Regions from separate parts of the Pseudomonas sp. GL-RE-29 genome, predicted to be linked through region 2. Evidence: predicted binding sites of a transcription regulator. Region 2 holds the regulator's gene; each other region holds the start of a gene.
The links. Region 2 encodes FliA, which starts transcription of late flagellar genes. Its sites were predicted from a motif close to CTAAAGTTTNNNNNNNNNNNGCCGNTAA; they were not measured.
Positions count from the first base shown of each region.

Region 1: the regulator FliA is predicted to act here: its motif matches at 2,269-2,296, upstream of KGB21_RS11670 (flagellar protein MotY).
Region 3: the regulator FliA is predicted to act here: its motif matches at 1,675-1,702, upstream of KGB21_RS16460 (methyl-accepting chemotaxis protein).
Region 4: the regulator FliA is predicted to act here: its motif matches at 2,248-2,275, upstream of flgM (flagellar biosynthesis anti-sigma factor FlgM).

Region 1 is NZ_JAGYGD010000011.1:90,043-93,917, reverse strand. Features, by position in the region: gene KGB21_RS11675 (argininosuccinate synthase) at 1-1,168, opposite strand, end outside; gene KGB21_RS11670 (flagellar protein MotY) at 1,298-2,203, opposite strand; gene pyrC (dihydroorotase) at 2,363-3,409, shown strand; gene rnt (ribonuclease T) at 3,406-3,875, shown strand, end outside.
Region 2 is NZ_JAGYGD010000006.1:129,969-133,843, reverse strand. Features, by position in the region: gene fleN (flagellar synthesis regulator FleN) at 20-850, shown strand; gene fliA (RNA polymerase sigma factor FliA) at 847-1,587, shown strand; gene KGB21_RS07770 (chemotaxis response regulator CheY) at 1,754-2,125, shown strand; gene KGB21_RS07765 (protein phosphatase CheZ) at 2,145-2,933, shown strand; gene KGB21_RS07760 (chemotaxis protein CheA) at 2,988-3,875, shown strand, end outside.
Region 3 is NZ_JAGYGD010000018.1:88,330-92,204, forward strand. Features, by position in the region: gene KGB21_RS16445 (DUF1631 domain-containing protein) at 1-92, shown strand, start outside; gene ampD (1,6-anhydro-N-acetylmuramyl-L-alanine amidase AmpD) at 157-717, shown strand; gene ampE (regulatory signaling modulator protein AmpE) at 714-1,550, shown strand; gene KGB21_RS16460 (methyl-accepting chemotaxis protein) at 1,791-3,821, shown strand.
Region 4 is NZ_JAGYGD010000058.1:10,896-14,770, forward strand. Features, by position in the region: gene cheR (protein-glutamate O-methyltransferase CheR) at 1-321, opposite strand, end outside; gene KGB21_RS28530 (chemotaxis protein CheV) at 368-1,300, opposite strand; gene flgA (flagellar basal body P-ring formation chaperone FlgA) at 1,384-2,145, shown strand; gene flgM (flagellar biosynthesis anti-sigma factor FlgM) at 2,312-2,638, shown strand; gene KGB21_RS28545 (flagella synthesis protein FlgN) at 2,687-3,154, shown strand; gene KGB21_RS28550 (flagellar brake protein) at 3,247-3,875, shown strand, end outside.

The DNA of each region.
Region 1 (3,875 bases), on a different contig from region 2:
TCAGCTTGATGAAGCCTGCCGCGTCCGCCTGGTTGTAAGCGCCGCCATCTTCCTCGAAGGTCGCAATGTTGGCATCGAACAACGACTCGTCGGACTTACGGCCAGTAACGATCACATTGCCCTTGTACAGCTTCAGGCGCACAACGCCGTTCACGTGAGCCTGGGACGCGTCGATCATCTGTTGCAGCATCAGACGCTCAGGGCTCCACCAGTAACCGGTGTAGATCAGACTGGCGTACTTCGGCATGAGCTCGTCTTTGAGGTGAGCCACTTCACGGTCCAGGGTGATCGATTCGATCGCACGGTGGGCGCGCAGCATGATGGTGCCGCCAGGTGTCTCGTAGCAGCCGCGGGACTTCATGCCCACGTAACGGTTCTCGACGATGTCCAGACGACCGATACCGTGTTCGCCACCGATACGGTTCAGGGTCGCCAGCACGGTAGCCGGGGTCATTTCGACGCCGTCCAGTGCGACGATGTCGCCGTTGCGGTAGGTCAGTTCCAGGTATTGCGGCTTGTCGGGAGCCTTCTCCGGGGAGACGGTCCATTTCCACATGTCTTCTTCGTGCTCGGTCCAGGTGTCTTCCAGCACGCCGCCTTCATAGGAGATGTGCAGCAGGTTGGCATCCATCGAGTACGGGGATTTTTTCTTGCCGTGACGCTCGATCGGGATCGCGTGCTTTTCAGCGTAATCCATCAGTTTTTCACGGGACAGCAAGTCCCATTCGCGCCACGGAGCGATCACTTTCACGCCTGGCTTCAAGGCGTACGCGCCCAGTTCGAAACGAACCTGGTCGTTACCTTTACCGGTGGCGCCGTGGGAAATGGCGTCAGCGCCGGTTTCGTTGGCAATTTCGATCAGGCGTTTGGCGATCAACGGACGAGCGATGGAAGTACCCAGCAGGTACTCGCCTTCATAAACGGTGTTGGCGCGGAACATCGGGAACACGAAATCGCGCACGAATTCTTCGCGCAGGTCGTCGATGTAGATTTCTTTGACGCCCATGGCCTGAGCCTTGGCGCGTGCAGGTTCGACCTCTTCGCCCTGACCCAGGTCAGCGGTGAAGGTCACGACTTCACAGTTATAAGTATCCTGCAGCCACTTGAGGATCACCGAAGTGTCCAGGCCGCCGGAATACGCCAGAACGACCTTGTTTACGTCCGCCATGCCATCACTCCACGGGGTTCTACGGAAAGCCGTGAAGTCTACCGCTCATACAGAATAATTTACAGAGGCGCGACAGCTTATGACGACGAAGCGACAGAATCTGTCGAGAGCGCGACGATGACCGTCAGGTCAGGAAGTCGCCGACGCTGCCGGTTTCGTAGCCTGAGGGGCAACCTGCTCCGCCGGAGCCCCTCGCTCCAGGCGTACGGCTACCCGGCGATTCTTCGAGCGGTTGGCGTTGTTGGTGTTGGGCGCCAACGGATAACGCTCGCCGTGAAAACGGATAGTGATTTGCGATTCCTGAATCCCGTTGGCCTTGAAAAACTCCATGACGGCCAAGGCCCGGCGGCGTGACAGATCACGATTGGTCAATCGGTTGCCGCTATTGTCGGAGTGGCCATCGAGTTCGATGTGATTGACCGTCGGATCAGCCTTCATGTACTCCAGCATGACCTGCAGCTTGGCTTTGGCGGCGGCATCCAGATCGATACCTCCACCAGGGAAGCCAACCTCGGACTGTTTCACTTGCTCGAAGTTTTGCGGCAACAACTTGGCCACGCAGCCCTGATAATCAGCGAAAGCCTTGCTGAATTTGACCGGCAGCAACCGCACTTCCGACACCCGGCCGTCGCCCGAGGAATGCCGAACCACCGGACTGCGCCCATCCATGAGGCCACTGATCAAACGCCCGGCCTGAATCTGTGAGCTGTTGAATAGCACATTGCCGCTGCCAATTCTCACCGTGCCCAGGTTGATATCGCCACGTCCCGGTTGCCAAGGGGCAGCGGCCGCCAGCAATGTCGCAGAACCGCCGCCCATCATGGCGTTGTAAGCATTCAGACGAAATGTCGCCTGCTCGCCAGCACGGCGCACAAACTGCCCCGAGCCGAAATCGGTGATCGGCTGAGTCAGGCGGCATTCGAACTTGTCGCCTTCGACCGTCCACTCAATGCTCTCCAGACGGGTCTGGAAAGTGAGCGCCATCGCGGGAAGGCTGGCAAACACACTGAGCAAGGCTAAATAACGCTGGCGCACGGGAGGCTCCACTGGTTTCTACAACACAAAGACCGACACACACTTGTTTACGGCATACCTGTTGGATATCGGAAGCTTCCCGCAAAACTTGATAGCGAGTGCCTGCAAGAGTCTTTTCCGGTAGCATTCCCCTCAGTTTGACCCGCCTGGAATCCCCTCATGTCCGACCGCCTGACCCTGCTGCGTCCCGACGACTGGCATATTCATCTTCGCGATGGTGCTGTGTTGACCAATACCGTCGCGGATGTCGCGCGCACCTTTGGTCGCGCCATCATCATGCCCAACCTGGTTCCTCCGGTCCGCAATGCGGCCGAAGCCGACGGCTATCGCCAGCGGATTCTCGCTGCCCGCCCGGCCGGCAGCCCGTTCGAACCGCTAATGGTCCTGTACCTGACCGACCGCACCCAGCCTGAAGAAATTCGCGAGGCCAAGGCCAGCGGTTTCGTGCACGCCGCCAAGCTGTACCCGGCCGGTGCGACCACCAACTCGGACTCTGGCGTCACCAGCATCGACAAGATCTTCCCTGCACTTGAGGCCATGGCCGAAGTGGGAATGCCTTTGTTGATTCACGGTGAAGTCACCCGTGGCGATGTCGACGTGTTCGACCGCGAAAAAATCTTCATCGATGAGCACATGCGCCGTGTGGTCGAGCGTTTCCCGACGCTCAAAGTAGTGTTCGAACACATCACCACCGCGGACGCCGTGCAGTTCGTCAACTCGGCTTCGGCCAACGTTGGCGCGACCATCACCGCGCATCACCTGCTGTACAACCGCAACCACATGTTGGTGGGCGGGATTCGGCCGCACTTCTATTGCCTGCCGATTCTCAAGCGCAATACGCACCAGGAAGCCCTGCTTGACGCCGCCACCAGCGGCAGCGAAAAGTTCTTCCTCGGCACTGACTCTGCGCCCCACGCCCAGCACGCCAAAGAAGCCGCTTGCGGTTGCGCCGGCTGCTACACCGCTTATGCCGCGATCGAGATGTACGCCGAAGCCTTCGAACAGCGCAACGCGCTGGACAAGCTCGAAGCCTTCGCCAGCCTCAACGGCCCGCGTTTCTACGGCCTGCCGGCGAATACCGATCGCATCACCCTGGTTCGCGAAGAATGGACCGCCCCAACCAGCCTGCCATTTGGCGAGCTGACCGTTATCCCGCTGCGCGCCGGTGAAAAACTGCGCTGGCGCCTGCTGGAGGAACACGCGTGAGTGAAGACCATTACGACGACGAACAGGAAGGTAATGGCGGTGGCGGCGGTTCCCGTCACCCAATGGCCGCACGGTTTCGTGGCTACCTGCCGGTTGTCGTCGACGTAGAAACCGGTGGCTTCAATTCGGCCACCGACGCTCTGCTGGAAATCGCCGCGACCACCATCGCCATGGATGAAAAGGGTTTTGTTTACCCGGATCACACCTACTTCTTCCGGGTCGAGCCTTTCGAAGGCGCGAACGTCGAGGCGGCAGCGCTGGAGTTCACCGGGATCAAGCTCGATCACCCACTGCGCATGGCAGTGAGTGAAGAAGCGGCCCTGAACGACATCTTCCGCGGCGTGCGCAAGGCGCTCAAGGCCAACGGCTGCAAGCGGGCAATTCTGGTCGGGCACAACAGCAGCTTCGATTTGGGCTTCCTGAACGCCGCCGTCGCGCGACTGGACATGAAGCGCAACCCGTTCCA
Region 2 (3,875 bases):
GACAAGGTAAAGAAATAACATGGGCAGCATGCATCCCGTACAGGTGATCGCGGTGACCGGCGGCAAAGGTGGCGTCGGGAAGACTAACGTGTCAGTGAACTTGTCCCTGGCTTTGGCTGAGCTTGGCCGGCGCGTCATGTTGCTGGACGCCGACCTGGGCCTGGCGAACGTCGACGTTCTGCTAGGGCTGACACCCAAACGTACTCTGGCCGACGTGATCGAAGGCCGCTGCGAGCTGCGCGACGTCCTGTTGCAAGGGCCGGGCGGCATCCGCATTGTTCCGGCGGCGTCCGGCACCCAGAGCATGGTTCATTTGAGCCCGGCGCAACACGCCGGCCTGATCCAGGCCTTCAGCGACATCGGCGACAACCTCGACGTACTGGTGATTGACACCGCTGCGGGTATTGGTGACTCGGTAGTCAGTTTTGTACGTGCAGCGCAGGAAGTGTTGCTGGTGGTCTGCGACGAGCCGACTTCGATCACGGACGCCTACGCACTGATCAAATTGCTCAACCGCGATTACGGCATGAATCGTTTCCGCGTCCTGGCCAACATGGCCCAGAGCCCGCAGGAAGGCCGCAATCTGTTCGCCAAACTGACCAAAGTTACGGACCGCTTCCTCGACGTCGCCCTGCAATACGTCGGCGCCGTGCCATACGACGAAAGCGTGCGCAAGGCCGTGCAGAAGCAGCGCGCGGTCTACGAAGCGTTCCCGCGTTCCAAGTGTTCGCTGGCGTTCAAGGCCATCGCGCAAAAGGTCGATACCTGGCCGCTGCCTGCCAACCCGCGCGGGCACCTGGAGTTTTTCGTCGAGCGCCTCGTGCAACAAACGGCAGGACCCGTGCTATGACCGCCAGCGGTTACAACCTCTACAAGAAGTCGGCGCGTGACGCGCAGTACGAGCTGATCGAGCGTTACGCGCCACTGGTCAAACGCATTGCCTACCATTTGCTGGCACGCCTGCCAGCCAGTGTCCAGGTCGAAGACCTGATCCAGGCCGGGATGATCGGCCTGCTTGAAGTATCAACAAAATATGACGCCAGCAAAGGCGCGAGTTTCGAGACGTACGCGGGCATTCGAATCCGCGGCGCGATGCTCGATGAAGTGCGCAAAGGGGATTGGGCGCCACGTTCGGTCCACCGCAATACCCGGATGGTCAGCGACGCCATTCGCTCGATTGAAGCTAAAACCGGCCGTGACGCTAAAGATCATGAAGTTGCGGCCGAACTCCAATTGAGTCTCGACGATTATTACGGGATTTTGAACGACACCCTGGGCAGCCGCTTGTTCAGTTTCGACGATCTGTTGCAGGACGGCGAACACGAAGGGCTGCACGAGGATGGCGCGAGTGCTCATCTCGAGCCGTCACGCGATCTGGAAGATGAACGCTTCCAGGCAGCGCTGGCGGACGCGATTGCCAATTTGCCGGAGCGTGAGCGACTGGTGTTGGCGCTGTACTACGACGAAGAGTTGAATCTCAAGGAAATCGGTGAGGTCCTGGGAGTCAGCGAATCTCGGGTCAGCCAGTTACACAGCCAGTGCGCGGCCCGTTTGCGGGGGCGTTTGGGAGAGTGGCGAGCGCGCTGAAGGCAGTGTGGGGGCACTGCGACGTGGCTGGTGGGGTGTTGAACCGCGCCGGTCTCGATCCGTTGTACTCCAGACAGTCATCGAGTGCTTTGCCAGATTGATTGAAATGGCGCGTCCAGGTGCTGGGCGCGTTTTAGTCTGCTTGGAGGTCGAATTGGACAAGAACATGAAAATCCTCATCGTTGATGACTTCTCAACGATGCGGCGGATCATAAAAAACCTGTTGCGTGACCTTGGGTTCACCAACACGGTCGAGGCTGACGATGGCACCACTGCCATTCCGGTTCTCAACAGCGGGAGCATCGACTTTCTGGTAACGGACTGGAACATGCCTGGCATGACCGGTATCGATCTGCTGCGCCACGTGCGTGCCGATGAAAAACTCAAGCATTTGCCAGTGCTGATGGTGACCGCTGAAGCCAAGCGCGAACAGATCATCGAAGCGGCCCAGGCCGGTGTTAACGGCTATGTGGTCAAACCCTTCACGGCCCAGGCGTTGAAAGAAAAAATCGAGAAGATTTTCGAACGCATCGGTTGAACTGCGCCACGGGGGAGCTATGGGGCATAACGAATCATCCCAGGGCGATTTTGAATCGACCCTGAAAAAACACGCCGTCGAACTGGTCGCGAGCCTTGAAAAAGGCAGGTTTGGCGATGCTGTGCAATTGATCCATGAGCTCAACCAGACCCGTGACCGCGGCCTGTATCAGGAAGTGGGCAAGCTCACCCGCGAGCTGCATAGCGCGATCGTCAATTTCCAGATTGACCCGAACATGCCGCAAGCCGAGGAAGTGTCGCAAATCACCGACGCCACCGAGCGTCTGGGGTATGTGGTCAAACTGACCGAGGCGGCCGCCAATCGCACCATGGACCTGGTGGAAAACGCCACGCCGCTGGTCAACAGCCTGGCTGACGAAGCCCAGGCGTTGAGCACGGATTGGGGGCGGTTCATGCGCCGCGAAGTCGGCGCTGAAGAGTTCCGCGAACTGGCCCGGCGAGTCGACGGCTTCCTGGCACGCAGCAGCGCAGACAATCGCGCGGTGTCGAGCAACCTCAACGACATTCTGCTCGCCCAGGATTACCAGGACCTCACCGGTCAAGTGATCAAGCGAGTGACCCAACTGGTCACCGAAGTCGAAAGCAATTTGCTCAAGCTCGTGCTCATGGCCAGTCAGGTGGACCGCTTCGCGGGCATCGAACATGACCGTGAAGCGATGCTTGCAGAAAAAGATCCACAAAAACATCTCTCTCAGGGTGAAGGTCCGCAGATTCATGCCGATAAAAGAGAAGACGTTGTGTCCGGTCAGGACGATGTGGACGATTTGTTATCCAGCCTGGGATTTTAGAGTTTTAGAATTTTAGGTTTTTTGGGTTTTTAGACCTGTAGGAGCACACCCTTAATGAGCTTCGGCGCCGATGAAGAGATCCTTCAGGATTTCCTGGTTGAGGCCGGCGAGATTCTAGAGCAACTGTCCGAGCAACTGGTCGAGCTGGAAAGCCGTCCGGATGATGCGGATTTGCTCAATGCAATTTTTCGCGGTTTTCACACTGTAAAAGGGGGCGCCGGCTTCCTCCAGCTCAACGAGCTGGTGGAGTGCTGTCACATCGCCGAGAACGTTTTCGACATCCTGCGCAAGGGCGAACGTCGCGTCGACTCGGAATTGATGGACGTGGTTCTCGAAGCACTGGACGCGGTGAACAGCATGTTCAGCGAAGTCCGCGAGCGCAGCCCGATCACGGCCGCGACGCCGGAGTTACTCGCGGCGCTGGCCCGTCTGGCTGAACCGCAATCGGCTGACGAAGCCGCTCCTGCGCCTGTCGCCGAGGTTGAAGCACCTGTTGCCGAAAGCGAATCGGGTGACATCACCGACAATGAATTCGAACAACTGCTGGACTCGCTGAACGCCGTCAAGGCCCAGGCCGAGGCGCCGGCGGCTGCTCCAACGCCTGCGCCTGCCAGCGATGCGGCGTCCAGCGACGAAATCACCGATGCAGAGTTCGAGTCGTTACTCGACCAGTTGCACGGTAAAGGTCAGTTCGCCGTTGACGCGGTGGCCGCGTCTGCTGCACCTGTCGCGCCTGAAGCCCCGAAAGCACCAGGCGACAGCTCCGACATTACTGACGACGAATTCGAAGCACTGCTCGACCAGCTTCATGGCAAAGGCAACTTTGCTGTCGATGCGCTGGAATCGGCCATTGCTTCGGTGCCGACACCTGCGGCACCCACCGCCGCCGCGGCGGGCAGCGATCTGATCACCGATAACGAATTCGAAGCATTGCTCGACGAG
Region 3 (3,875 bases), on a different contig from region 2:
GCACGGTACGGGCTCTGGAGGACACCTTGTTGTTTGATCGGGCTCTGGAGTCGGAGATCGGTAAGCTGCAGCGCCTCGATCGCGGCAAGTGATCGCATGCCGAGGGTCTATCGCGGCATACTGGGCACCAACACAGTCGTCGTTGAAGGAATTTGTATGCAGTTGGACCCCGCAAGCGGTTGGTGTCAGGACGTGCATTTATGCCCCTCGCCCAACTTCAATGCGCGCCCCGAGGGCGAAATTTCCCTGCTGGTGATCCACAACATCAGCCTGCCGCCGGCGCAGTTCGCCACCGGCAAGGTGCAGGAGTTTTTCCAAAATCGCCTGGATGTCACGGAACACCCGTACTTTGAGGGGATTGCCGATCTGCGGGTGTCTGCGCATTTTCTGATTGAGCGTGACGGCACCGTCACTCAGTTTGTCTCTTGCCTGGAGCGCGCCTGGCACGCCGGTGTTTCGATTTTCGAGGGACGGGAAACCTGTAACGATTTTTCCGTGGGCATCGAGTTGGAAGGCACGGATGATCTGCCGTTCACCGATGCTCAATATGACGCATTGACGGTGTTGACCCGGCAGCTGCAAAACACCTTTCCGGCCATCACCGCACAGCGCATCTGCGGGCACAGCGACATCGCGCCCGGGCGCAAGACCGATCCGGGCCCTGCGTTCGACTGGGCACGCTATCGCACGGCCCTGCTACGAGAGGAAGGACAATGAGTTTTCTGGTGTTGCTGTTGGCGGTGTGGATCGAGAAATTCTCGGCCCTGCGCCACCAGATTCAACGTGATGGCGGTTGGGTGCGCGAGTTGCACAAGCTTGAATCCAGCCCGCGTCTGACGAAGCGTCCGTGGCTGGTTCTGGTCGTGATGGTGTTGTTGCCGGTGGCGTTGCTGGGCTTGCTGTTGGTGGTCCTGGATCCGGTCGCCTACGGTTTGTTGGCGTTGCCGGTGCACCTGCTGGTGGTGATTTACAGCCTGGGACGCGGCGACCTGCTGGGCGGTCTCGGGCCTTTTCGCGATGCCTGGCGTCGCGAAGACCTGCAAGCTGCGGCCCATGTCGCCAAGCGTGACCTCGACATCTGCGCCGACAGTGGCGAGCAACTGCTGGAACGGGTCGAAGCTCATCTGTTGTGGGAGGCTTACCAGAGCTTTTTTGCGGTGATTTTCTGGTATTTCCTGTTGGGACCGGTCGCGGCGCTGGCCTATCGACTGCTGGCCCTGGCCGAAGAACACGGGCAAAACCCGACTGTGGTCGAGCGCGCAGGACAATTGCGCCATGCCTTCGACTGGCTGCCGGTACGTCTGCTGGCGGCCAGTTTTGCCTTGGTGGGTAACTTTGTCGCGGTCAGCCGGGTGATGTTGCACGAATTGTTGAACTGGAACATCAGCGCCGCTCAACTGATCGAGAAGGCCGGACTTGTGGCCGGTGAAATTCCGGCTCCGGTGGTCGGGCCTGAAGGCATCAACAACCTTGACCGGATCTGGGAGTTGCTGCTGCGGGCGGCAGTGCTCTGGTATGCGGGTTTTGCGTTGTGGACCGTGATGCCCTGATCCGGGATTAAAAATCAAAAGATCGCAGCCTGCGGCAGCTCCTACATGGATCGCGTACTACCGATAATCGGATGCACGCACCCCTGTAGGAGCTGCCGGAGGCTGCGATCTTTTTGCCATTAACCTTAAGTTACAAAACTTCCCGCCGATTTAAGTTATACAGAGACAGCGCCCAATAGTGGCTATCTGCTGTCGGTCTGCGCCTGCCAATAAAAATAAGAAATCCAAGGGAGACTTCCAGTGAAGAGCTTGCTCTATCCCGCCGTCGCACTGATGAATCGCCTGAGCTTCGGCATGAAGTTCAGCCTGATCAGCGTACTGTTTCTGGTGCCGATGCTGGTGACCAACTTCTACCTGGTGCGTGATTCCTATCGCGAATTCCAGGGCACCCGGGTTGAACTCCAGAGCCTGGATCTGTTGGGCAGCAGCCTGACGTTGCGGCGCGATCTGGAGACCCTGAACAACCTGGTGCAGATCAACGTCTCCCTCGGTCAATCCGGCAAGGCCGGGAATGTCGAGTCACAGATCAATACTTTGGGGCAAAGTGTGCTGAGCCGTATGCAAGGGTTGACGGCGATGAGCACGGACCCGGAACAGATTGCGGTCTTCGATGCCAAGCGCGATGAAATGATCGCCGCCTTCAAGGCTCAGCAAGCCGAAAGCTCGCTGCAAAGCAAAAGCGGCATGATCGGCAAGTTGCTCGGCAGCGCGCAGGTGTTCAGCCAGATCATTGCCAGTCAGGCCGGCCTCAGTCGTGATACGCAAAGCGACATGCGCCAACTGAGCGAACTCATCACCAATGTCACCCCGCCGGTCACTCAGCTGCTGGGCGAAGGCCGGGCGATGGGCTCTTTTTCGCTGGGGCAGGGCTTTATCAATTCCTCATCGAGCACGCGTTTCGATGAATTGTTGGCACAGATCGAAAAGCTGCAGGGCGAATACGGGGTGAAACTGCAGGATGCGCTGGGCTCCAGCTCTGCCGCACGGGAAACGCTTGCCGCCAAGGCTGATAGCAGTCGGGCGTCGCTGAAGAAAGCCAGTGAATTGTTCGAAGAACAAGTGGTGATGGCCGACACCCTCGATAGACCATGGCAGGGCTTTTACGATCAGGTCACGGGCCTGATGGACCAGACCTACCAACTCAACGAAGCCACCCTGAAATTTCTCGGCACCCAGTTGCAGCAGCGTCTGGAGCAGAACCGCACGCACATGGTCTTGCAGGCCGTGGCGCTGTCGGTGGTTTTTGTGTTGATTTTTTATCTCTACGGCGGCTTCTACGCCTCGACCCGCACCACCCTCAAACGTCTTGGCGGGGTGATGGACAAAGTGGCGGCTGGCGACATGACCGTTACCTTCAGCGCCAATAGCCGCGATGAGTTGGGCGAGTTGGGCGAGGTGTTCAACGGCACGGTGAAAAAAATCCATGACCTGATCGAGCGGGTGGGGCAGACCGTCAGCGAGGTCGAGCGTCAGGCCGGGCAAGTGGAACATGTCTCGGCGCAAAGCAATCAGGCAGTGGCCGGGCAGCGCACGCAGATCGAGCAGGTCGCGACGGCGATGAACCAGATGTCCGCCACTTCACTGGAGGTCGCACGCAGTGCCGCTGCGGCGGTCAGCAGCGCCCACAGTGTCAACGACGAGACCGTCAGCGGTCGGGGACTGGTGCAGTCCCAGCAGGGCAGCATCGCGGCATTGGCCAACGAGATTGATCAATCGGTGCTGGTCATCAATCAACTGGCCAGCGACAGCCAGTCCATCAGCCGCGTGCTGGAAGTGATCAAGAGCATTGCCGAACAGACCAATCTGTTGGCGCTCAACGCTGCAATCGAAGCGGCCCGCGCCGGTGAACAGGGGCGTGGTTTCGCGGTGGTGGCGGACGAGGTCCGGACCCTGGCCAAGCGCACTCAGCAATCAACCGAAGAAATCGAGCAGATGATCGCCAAGCTCCACGGCGGTGTTGGCGCAGCGGTGAAGGCGATGGGCGTCAGCCACGAAATGGCGAATGGCACCGTGGGGCAGTCGGAAAAAGTCCAACTGGCACTGGAAAACATCCTTGGCGCCGTGGGCATGATCGTCGATCAGAACCAACAGATCGCCGCCGCCGTGGAGCAGCAAACTGCCGTGGCACACGACATCGATCAGAACATCGTCGAGATCAACCGCGCCGGCGAGCGCACCGCCGAAGGTGCGCACCAGACCGAGGACGCCAGCCGTGCGTTGTCGGCTCAGGTGGTGGAGTTGAAGCAGTTGATCAGCGCGTTCCGGGTCTAACGAACACTGTGCCCCCTGTGGGAGCGAGCCTGCTCGCGATGACGGATTAACAGT
Region 4 (3,875 bases), on a different contig from region 2:
CCAAATCCGCAAGCGCTGGCCGGGACTGGCCTTGATCGCCTCGGGCAGCACTTTGTTCTTCAGGACTTCAAATGGATAGGTGTCACGAAACCACAGGGTTTCGTTGGTGGTCATGGCATCCACTACCTGCTCACGCAAACCGCTGCGCGGCTGGGTTTGCATGCGCTGGACAAGCTCACCCAACGACTTGATGCCTTGCTGTTCCATCAGCTTGTTGAGACGGCTCGAGACCAGATACTGCTTGTTTTCACCGAGCAAAATGCCACAGGCTTTTTCCAGGAATACCCGGAACTGTTCGAAATCCAAATTACCCGTAGACAATGCTGCCGCCTCTAAAATCGTGTTGACTGCCAGGGACCGAACGCCCCTAGTTGATGTCTGCTGCTTTGATCCGGTCGACTACCCGGGATGCCAGGTCATCAGGTCGGAATTTGGCAAGGAAGTCATCGGCACCGACCTTCTTGACCATCGCCTGATTGAACACACCCGACAACGAAGTATGCAGGATGATATGAAGCTTTTGCATGCGAGGGTCGTTGCGGATCTCGGCCGTCAGCGTGTATCCGTCCATCTCCGGCATCTCTATGTCGGAGATCATCATCAGGAACTCATCTTCGGGCTTCTTCCCCTCGTCGACCAGTTTGCGCAGGTAATCCAGCGCTTGCCGGCCGTCGTTCAACGCCACCACTTCGACACCGACCGTTTGCAGGCAACGCGTGACCTGCTTGCGCGCCACCGACGAGTCATCGACCGTCAGCACGCGCAAGGACAGCGCCTTGTGCTGGGTTTCGACATCGACCACACCCACGGAAATCGCTTCCGGCGTCGGCGCCACTTCCGCCAGCACCTTCTCGACGTCGATGATTTCGACTAACTGATTGTCGACCCGAGTCACTGCCGTGAGGTAGTGATCGCGCCCGGTGCCCTTGGGTGGCGGATGAATCTCTTCCCAGTTCATGTTCACAATGCGCTCCACCGAACGCACCAGGAAACCCTGGGTCTTGGTGTTGTACTCCGTGATGATCACGAAAGGATTGTTCTTGTCCTTCAACGCACCGGAGCCGGTTGCCATCGCCAGATCCAGGATCGGAATGGTCGCCCCCCGAATGTTCGCCACGCCGCACACGACAGGACTGGACTTGGGCATCAACGTCAATTTCGGGCATTGCAGCACCTCCCGCACCTTGAACACGTTGATCCCATACAGCTGCTGGCCGTCGAGACGGAACAACAACAGCTCAAGGCGATTCTGCCCCACCAGTTGCGTGCGCTGGTTCACCGAATCCATTACACCAGCCATGCCCAGACTCCTAAACCAACGCTAAGTGTTGTTGCGACGCACATTCATCACTAAACGGCACGGCGCTTGCTTTTTATCTCTTCATGAACACAGAACCGACATTTTCCCGACGCCTGACCACGCTCTACCGCAAATGCCTCGGCGTGTTGGCGGCTGTGTGCCTGTTCAACGCTGGCAGCCCTGCCCTTGCTGACGCGGTTACCTTGCCTGACATGCTTATCGGCGTCACCCAGGGCTTTCTTGAATTCACCGTAGAGGACTATCTGGCAACCAGTCAAACGGAAGGTCGCTATGAAATCCAGGTCAACCAGCTCGATCCACGCATGCACATGCCAATGTGCGACAAGGAATTGACAGCCACGCTGGAGAGCCCGGCCAAGCCGTTGGGGCGCGTCACGGTCAAGGTTCGCTGTGAGGGTTCGTCCCCCTGGACGGTCTTCGTACCCGCTCAAGTGCGCCTGTTTCGCGACGTTGTGACCACCGCCCGACCGCTGCGGCGCGCGGGTATCGTCGAGCCTGCAGATGTCCTTCTGCGCGAGCGCGATATCAGTCTGATCAGCCAGGGCTACCTGACCTCCGTGGATCAGGCGATCGGGCAACGACTTACCCGACCAATGGTCGCTGATCAGGTGATTACCTTGGTGAATCTCGAACAGGCGGAAGTGATCCGCAAGGGCGATCAGGTGGTGATTACCGCCCGCAGTGGTACGCTCAGCGTGCGCATGCCGGGCGAAGCGCTGGCCAACGGCGGCATGAGCGAACAGATCCGAGTGAAAAACCTCAACTCCAAGCGAGTGATCAAGGCGCAAGTGACCGCGCCGGGCCAGGTGGAAGTGTCCATGTAGGAACCTCTTTTGGTGAAGCTGTGGCGCTGACCGAGGCTGTTCCCTAAACTGTGTCCCATGCCGGGCAAACGCTGACGCGCGCACGCTCATTGATAAATGGGCCTAAAGTTTTTCAGGGAAGGGCCGAAAACATGGCAAGCGTCCAAATTCCCAGAGGTTTTTTATCATGGTCATTGATTTCAGCCGTTTGAACAGCTCCTCGTCACTTACGGGCAGTACACGTACCAGCGCCACCAAGGAAACCGCCGAAGCTGGCAACTCCGCGCCGCTGAATACCCCGGCCGAACAGGCCAGTACCGTCAAAAGCGGGGAATCGGTACATCTCAGCAATGAGGCTCAGCAGTTGCAAAAGGTCACTGATACGCTGCGCGATCAGCCTGTCGTCGACAACGCCCGCGTGGCCGAGTTGAAAGCAGCGATTGCCGATGGCAGCTACAAAGTCGACAGCAACCGTGTAGCCAGCAAACTGCTCAACTTCGAAGCCCAGCGCTAGGCCACGGCCGGCGCCAGGCTTTTGGACGCTTAAAACCCAAGGCCAGCCATGCACGACACTAATTTATTGCAACTGATCACCGACGACTTTGCTCCAGCGCAACATTTGCTCGAGCTGCTGCAGACCGAGTCCCTCGCCTTGCATGGCCGCGACATGCCTCTACTTGAAGATGTTCTCGCGCAGAAACAGGCGCTGATCATTTTGCTCGAACAGCATGGCCGCAAGCGCAGTGAAATTCTTGCCAGCCTCAACCTGCCGACCAACCGTAGCGGTTTGGAGCAACTGGCAAGCCAGTCGAGCGTTGGTGAGGCGTTGCTTACGCAAAGCGATGTACTGACCGATCTCCTGGCCCAGTGCCAAGCCACCAATGCCAGCAATGGCCAGTCAATCCTGGTGCAGCAAGCTGCCACGGCTACCCAGCTGAAAATCCTCACCGGCGGCGAACCTCCCGCGCTCTACGATGCCAGCGGATCATTCTCCAAGCTTGTGAAACCGCGCCCGCTCAGTCAGGCTTAAGCCGGTCGATGAGCCCCCTCTATCAAGTCGCGAAACATGCTGGCAATATGCTGGCTCGCCGTAGTCAAATTTTGTCTGGAGATTGATTAACCGTGTCCAATGCCTTAAGTGCGGAAGATTCTCCGCAGCCACCCAAGGTGCTCAGCACGCCTCTGGAAATCTCCAGCAACCTGCGCCAGTTGCACGAAAGTCATGACCCGCTAATCATCACCTTCAACGAGCGCAGCCAGCGCTTCCAGACCTATCTGGTGGCCGTTGACCGTGACAGCAACATGATTGCCCTGGACGAGATGATTCCGCGTGACGGCGAACGCTTTTTGATGGCCGGCGAGCCGTTCAAGATCGAAGGCTTCCACGAAGGCGTGCGAATTGCCTGGGAAAGCAACGGTCCGATGACCCTCGACGAATCCAGTGGTAGTCGCTGCTACCGTGGCACCCTGCCCGACGAGGTGGTCTACCACCAGCGTCGCAATGCGTTCCGTGCTGCCTTGAAGCTGGCCCAATTGGTCGATGTCGATCTGGATGGCGAGAAACTCAAGACGCCGATCAGTGGCAAACTGCTGGACATCTCGGCCACCGGTTGCAAACTGCGCTTCGCCGGCGACATCACTGGCAGTCTGCAATTAGGTCAGGTCTACGACCGCTTCATGGCCGCCCTGCCTTTCGGCAATATGACGGCGCCGGTCGAACTGCGTTATCTGCATTTCGAAGAAAAGATCTC